Linked DNA regions of Cupriavidus metallidurans CH34. The protein of the gene in region 1 interacts with the protein of each later gene in a pairwise test. Links are inferred from orthologs where the notes say so. Each region holds a gene or a part of one and is shown in the gene's direction. Other genes may lie near its edges.

Region 1 (3,740 bases):
TGATTGCGCCTGCCATCCGAGCACGCGCCCGAGCCCAACGAGGCACGGGTATTTCAACCACCACGGAGATTCCAACATGAGCACACAATTCATCGGCGAGGGCAACATCGGATCGCCTCCCGAGTACCGCGAATTCCCCAATGGCAACGACGATCCTCGCCGGTTGCTCCGGCTGAACGTGTACTTCGACAACCCCGTCCCCACCAAGGGCGGCGAGTTCGAGGACCGCGGCGGCTTCTGGGCGCCGGTGGAACTCTGGCACCACGACGCCGACCGCTGGCAGCAGCTCTACCAGAAGGGCATGCGGGTGCTGGTCGTCGGCCGCATGGAGCGCGACCCCTGGACGGACAACGAAGATCAGCCGCGTGAGACTTGGCAGGTCAACGCGCGCAGTGTCGGCATCCTGCCGTACCGCATCGAGTCTGTGGCCCTCAGCCCGAAGCCACAGGAGGCAGAGCCGAAGCCCCAGGCCACCCAGGAATCGACGGCGCCGAAAGAGACCAAGCGCAGGAAGTGATCGGGCATGGAGGGCGGCTGCCGCAGTGCTTCGCCGCCCTCCATGCGCTGCGAATTATCCCCAGGGGATAGCTCCACCAACGTCCACCGAGTTCCACGCGCGCTCCCGGAAATCGCGGCTCTCGGCCCGCACACTTCCGGCCACGCACCTTCCCCGCACTCGCCATTTCATCGGCGTGAAAGCGGTCGCTGCCGCATGCGGCTTGTTTGCTGCTGCCAGGGGCTGCGCTCGGCATCCTCGATCCCAGCAACTCCATGAACAACAGGAATCGGGATGGACGGATATGCGGCTGTTCTTGTGCGAGAAGCCCTCCCAGGGCAAAGACATTGGCCGGATTCTCGGCGCCACGCAGCGCGGTGAAGGCTGCCTCAACGGTTCCGGCGTCACGGTCACCTGGTGCATCGGCCATCTCGTGGAGGCGGCGCCGCCCGAGGCCTACGACGAGCAGCTCAAACGATGGTCCGTTGAGCAGTTGCCCATCATTCCCCAGCACTGGCGGGTCGAGGTCAAACCGAAGACCGCCACGCAATTCAAGGTCGTCAAGGCGCTCTTGGCGAAGGCGACTCACCTGGTTATCGCCACCGATGCCGACCGCGAGGGCGAATTGATCGCCCGCGAGATCGTGGAGCTTTGCGGCTACCGCGGCCCCATCGAACGCCTGTGGCTGTCGGCGCTCAACGATGCGTCCATTCGGGCGGCACTGGGCAAGCTGCGGCCTTCGGCCGAGACGCTTTCGATGTACCACTCGGCGCTGGCGCGCTCCCGTGCGGATTGGCTCGTGGGCATGAACCTGAGCCGGCTGTTCACGGTGCTGGGGCGACAGGCGGGTTACGACGGCGTGCTGTCGGTCGGCCGCGTACAGACCCCGACGCTCAAGCTCGTTGTGGACCGCGACCGCGAGATCGCGCGCTTCGTGTCCGTACCATACTGGGCCATCGCCGTGTCCCTGTTCGCAGGCGGTTCGACTTTCGCCGCGCAATGGGTTCCACCCGATGCGTGCACCGACGACGCAGGCCGCTGCCTGCGGCAGCCGGTCGCACAGCAGACCATGCAGCAGATCCGCGCTGCGGGCAGTGCCCACGTCGTGTCGGTGGAGACTGAGCGTGTCCGCGAAGGCCCGCCGCTGCCGTTCGACCTGGGCACCTTGCAGGAAGTGTGTTCCAAGCAGCTTGGGCTGGACGTGCAGGAAACCTTGGAGATTGCCCAAGCCCTGTACGAGACGCACAAGGCCACGACGTACCCCCGCTCGGACTCCGGCTACCTGCCCGAGAGCATGTTTGCCGAAGTGCCCACCGTTCTCGACAGCCTGCTCAAGACCGATCCCTCGCTGCGCTCGATCATGGGCCAGCTCGACCGCTCGCAGCGCTCGCGCGCCTGGAACGATGGCAAGGTCACGGCGCACCACGGCATCATCCCGACGCTCGAACCGGCGAAGCTCTCCGCCATGAGCGAGAAGGAACTGGCCGTGTACAGGCTCATCCGGTCGCATTACCTGGCGCAGTTCCTCCCTCACCACGAGTTCGACCGCACTGTGGCCAAGTTTTCGTGCGGGGGGCAGAACCTGGCGGCCACGGGCAAGCAGGTTGTCATCCCGGGTTGGCGCCAGGTGCTCGCCGAGCCGCAGGCCGAAGACGGTGATGGCGAGGGCGATACTGCGGTCCGCGCCCAGGTGCTGCCCGCGCTGCCGAAACTGTATGAGGGCCTGGCATGCCAGGTGGCCGACGTCGATCTCAAGGCACTCAAGACGCTGCCGCCCAAACCGTACACGCAAGGCGAGTTGGTCAAGTCCATGAAAGGCGTCGCCAAGCTGGTGTCCGATCCCCGCCTGAAGCAGAAGCTCAAGGATACGGTTGGCATCGGCACCGAAGCGACGCGGGCCAACATCATCGGCGGCCTGATCGCTCGCGGCTACCTCGTGAAGAAGGGGCGCGCCATCCGCGCCTCGGATGCGGCTTTCACTTTGATCGATGCCGTGCCTGCGGCGATTGCCGACCCTGGCACCACCGCCGTCTGGGAACAGGCGCTCGACATGATCGAGGCCGGACAGCTCACCCTGGACGTGTTCATCGGCAAGCAGGCCGCGTGGATTTCGCAGTTGATTGCGCAGTACGGCAGCGCCTCCCTGTCCATCAAGGTTCCCCAAGGGCCGGCATGCCCGCAGTGCGGCGCACCCACGCGCCAGCGCAGCGGCAAGAGCGGCCCGTTCTGGTCGTGCAGCCGCTACCCGGACTGCAAAGGCACGCTGCCAGTCGAATCCGGCAGCTCCAAGCGCGGCGCCTCGCGCCCGCGCCGTAGCGGCCGCAAAGGCTCCTGACCGCCCCCGTTCCCCGTGAGCCGTGCCCGCCTTCGGCGGCGTGGCCCCTGTCCCGCACTCCGCCGCATGCCCTGCGGGACGCCCAGCGCGCAACGCCTTCTTGATCCGTGTGCGCGTCCCGCCCAGCCGTCCCCGGCCGCGGGACCTGAAGGTAGCTTCTCTGCGAGCCGCACCACGCGCGTTCTGTTGATCTGCGTTTCTTCCGCCCTCTGCGAAGGGTCTCCCGGTGGCTTGCCAGGCTGCACGAGCCACCGGGAGACCCTTCGTGGTCAGCGGTAATCGGTGCCGGTGCCCGCCGGTGCAAAAACGGGCTCCCTTTGTGCGCGGATGTGCGCCAGACGATGCCGGCCCCAGCCACGACATGGGCCGGGTGTGATTGCTTGATGAGCAGACGGTTCTAGCGACGACCGGGCCTGCCAATCAGCCCACGGGTGGTTCCTCTTTTCTCCCGAGCCGAAGGCCGTTGGGCCTTCGGCGCCATTCTCCTGCCCATCAACGTCCCGGCCCGGCCATTGGCCTGGGCCACACGAACAGGAGAGACGACATGCACCCTCAACCTTGCGCACCGCTGCTGTACGGCAGACGGAGGTCGAGAACGGCATGCCCGCCTATCGCGCGGCCATCGCCAATGGTACGCTCGGCTGCAGCCGAGGCCGTAGCCCAAAGGCTGGACTACCTCTTTTGCAGAGGTAAACCTCGGGATGAACTGGGCGAAAACATGCCTTATGTGCCCGCCTTACGGCGAGCTGTTTCCGATGCTTCGCGCAGGATTTCCCGCCCCCCATTCGCTGCGATTGCGGCCACGATGACGCCCAGCACCAGATCCGGGATGTTCGACCCGAACCCCATCACCAGCACCCCGGACAGCACAATCGCACCATTGACGATGGAGTCGTTGCTGGTAAAGAT
Region 2 (3,289 bases), 1.4 Mb from region 1 along the record:
GATGACCTGGCACGGGCACCCGGTGAACGAGGCGCGCGAAGCCGAAGGACGGTTGACCGTCAATTCCGTGTGGCTGCACGGCGGCGGCAGGGCCAACGCGGCGCGCAAGCTGGCCGACACGGTGCTGACCGACGATCCGTTCCTGGCCGGGCTGGGCCTGGCCGGTGGCAGCCGCCTGGGGCCGCAGCCGGCCCGCTTCGCCGACATCGCCGATACCGATGGCTCGGTCATGACGCTGCTCGACAGCGCCACCGAGGCCCATATCGCTGCGGACTGGGGGCTGTGGCTGGAGCGGATGCACACGCTCGACGCCGAATGGTTCGCGCCGGTGCTGGACGCGCTCGGCGAGGGCCGGATTCAGGCCGTGACGCTGGTGCTCGGCGGCGAAAACCACTTTGCCGAGTTCACCGTCACACGGGCCGACCTGCGCAAGTTCTGGCGCGGGCTGGGCTCGCGCGGAGACTGGCGCGCCCTGCTGTCCGACCTGGCCATGGTCTCCTGACCCGGCGGCCTGACATCACATTGACGAATTCGAACGCGAACGCCACATGACCCGGATTGCCATCCGCTCCTTCTCCGACGAACACGCAAAGGCCCTGGCGGCCTCGGGTCTGCATCCGACGCTGGCGCGCATCCTGTCCGCGCGCGGCGTAGCCCAACCCTCCGAACTGGCCACGGACCTGCCCGAACTGGCGCCGCCGGCCAGCATGAAAGGCATCGGCCATGCGGCCGAGTACCTGGCCGACGCGATTGCCGCGAATCGCAAGCTGCTGATCGTGGCTGACTACGATTGCGATGGCGCCACGGCCTGCGCGGTGGGCGTGCGCGGGCTGCGCATGCTGGGCGCGCGCGTCGACTACATCGTGCCGAACCGCTTCGAGTACGGCTACGGGCTGACGCCGGAGATCGTCGAACTGGCGGCCCGGCAACATCCTGACGTGATCGTCACGGTCGACAACGGCATCGCCAGCGTCGACGGCGTGGCGGCCGCCAACGCACGCGGCATCGACGTCGTGGTGACCGACCACCACCTGCCCGGCGAGACGTTGCCCGAGGCTGCGGTGATCGTGAACCCGAACCAACCGGGATGCGAGTTCCCGAGCAAGAACCTGGCGGGTGTCGGGGTGATGTTCTATGTGCTGCTGGCCCTGCGCGCCGAGTTGCGCCGCCGCGGCGTGTACACCCAGGCCACCCAGCCGCCGCTGCAAACCCTGCTGGACCTCGTGGCGCTGGGCACGGTGGCCGACGTGGTCAAACTGGACACGAACAACCGGATTCTGGTGGCCCAGGGGCTGAAGCGCATGCGCGCAGGACGGATGCATCCCGGCGTGGCGGCACTGTTCCGTGCCGCCGGCCGCGAAGCCTCGCGCGCAAACACGTTCGACCTCGGCTTCGGCCTGGGCCCGCGTCTGAATGCGGCGGGCCGGCTGGCGGATATGTCGCTCGGCATCGAGTGCCTGCTGACCGACGACGCCAATCGCGCCTGGGAAATCGCCCAGGAACTGGACGGCATGAACCGCGAGCGGCGCGATATCGAGGCTGGAATGCAGCAGGAAGCACTTCAGATCCTCGAACAGCCGCTAGCCGGGCTGGACCCGACATCGCGTCACACCGTCAGCGTGTTCCATGACACGTGGCACCAGGGCGTGATCGGCATCGTCGCATCGCGGCTCAAGGAAAAATTCCACCGCCCGACCATCACGTTCGCGCCCGGCGACGAGGAGCACATCAAGGGTTCAGGGCGATCGATCCCCGGTTTTCACCTGCGCGACGCGCTGGATCTGGTGTCGAAGCGCCACCCGGGACTGCTGGTCAAGTTCGGCGGACACGCGATGGCGGCCGGTTTGACCGTGCGCGCCAAGGACTTCGACACCTTTGTCAGCGCGTTTGAGGAAGTTGGCCGCGAATGGCTGACCGATGACCAATTGGCGCGTGTGATCGAGACTGATGGCGATATCGAGGATGCGTGCTTCAGCCCGGAATTCGTCACCCTGCTGGAAGGTCAGGTCTGGGGCCAGGGTTTCCCGGCACCAACGTTCTGCGGCGAGTTCGACGTATTGCGCCAGACCGTGCTCAAGGGCAAGCACCTGAAACTCCAGCTCGGTCGGGGCAGCCAGCGCTTCGACGCCATCTGGTTCAACCATGCCGATGCGCTTGATGGCGCCAGCGCGATGGTGGCTTACCGGCTCGACAACAACACATTCAACGGAATGACCCGGGTGCAACTGGTGATCGAGCACGCGCAGTAAGGGCAGCCGCTTGTTTTCTCCTCTGCCGCCTGTGGGAGAGGGAAGCGAACCGCCTAACAGGCGGCTCTTACCCCCTAGCCCCGAGAAGGCAGATAATTCGCCGGATTGAGCGGCCGACCGTTGCCGCGCACCTCGAAATGCAGTTCGGCGGCCTGCGCCATGCTGCCAATCTCCTGACCAGCGGTAACGCGATCGCCCTCCTTGACCAGCGGCTTGTCCAGGTTGCCGTAGACGGTCAGCCAGTCGTCGTTGTGCTTGACGATGACCAACATGCCGTAGCCACGCAGCGTGCCGACGTGAATCGCCCAGCCCGGCGCGGCCGCGCGGACCTTGCCGCCAGCCGGTACCTCGATGCGCATTCCCTTCTCCGCCGGCGGCGCGAAACGGCCCGAGACACGGCCATCGGCTGGCCATTGCAGGCTGATCGAACTGGCCGGCGGCTTGGCGGACGGCATGTCCTGGACGGGACGCGCGGGCTTGTCGGACTGCGGCGTCGTCGCCGCCGATGTGGAGGCCCCGCCGGGCGGACGAACGCGAATCAGTTGCCCAACCTCGATCTGGTTGGTGTTCGACATATTGTTCCAGCGTGCCAGTTCGGACACCGAGCGCTTGTTCCGGCGCGCGATCGAATACAGCGTATCGCCACGCTCGACGCGGTAGAAGCCGTCCGGAGCCGGCTCGGTCGGCGTGGTGCCGCAGGCTGCCAGCAGGGCGGACAGGGAAATCGCGGCGAGGCTGCCGAGCGCGCCCAGGGCACGGCGGCGGGTCTGCAGATTGGCGTGGTGCGTTCGATTCATGCGCCGGAATTACTCCTGAAAAATGGCGCCGGGGTGGGCGCGGTTCGGGCGTTATTGTCGCCGAAGCGGCGAGAAGGCTCCGCGAATAGACCGTTCGCTGCGCGAACGGTTCGCATTTTCGTTGCGAGAACTGTCCGCCCCACCCCGGATTTGCCCCGTCAATCCGCTATAATTCCCGGTTTTGAAGCGCAAGAACACTACAACATGGAAGCAGAACGCCTGAACGCTATCTCCGGTGCAATC

Evidence for each region. The genes of interacting proteins can lie anywhere in the genome.
Region 2: the proteins of RMET_RS11540 (region 1) and recJ interact in binary tests that used the Escherichia coli proteins (3 or more experiments, as listed by UniProt). The link is inferred for Cupriavidus metallidurans CH34 from one-to-one orthologs.

What each region holds. Positions count from the first base shown.
Region 1 is NC_007973.1:2,517,469-2,521,208, forward strand. Bases 358-3,315 are described here. They hold RMET_RS11540 (DNA topoisomerase III), read left to right. Parts: upstream 358-800; coding sequence 801-2,831; downstream 2,832-3,315. Other genes in these bases: RMET_RS11535 (single-stranded DNA-binding protein), read left to right, coding at 358-517. Also shown: RMET_RS11530 (DUF3158 family protein), read left to right, coding at 1-3; more of RMET_RS11535, read left to right, coding at 77-357; RMET_RS11545 (cation transporter), read right to left, coding at 3,555-3,740.
Region 2 is NC_007973.1:1,126,213-1,129,501, reverse strand. The notes cover bases 1-2,898. They hold recJ (single-stranded-DNA-specific exonuclease RecJ), read left to right. Parts: upstream 1-548; coding sequence 549-2,249; downstream 2,250-2,898. Other genes in these bases: RMET_RS05215 (M23 family metallopeptidase), read right to left, coding at 2,324-2,898; RMET_RS05225 (hypothetical protein), read left to right, coding at 1-502. Also shown: more of RMET_RS05215, read right to left, coding at 2,899-3,046. UniProt on the Escherichia coli protein: Single-stranded-DNA-specific exonuclease.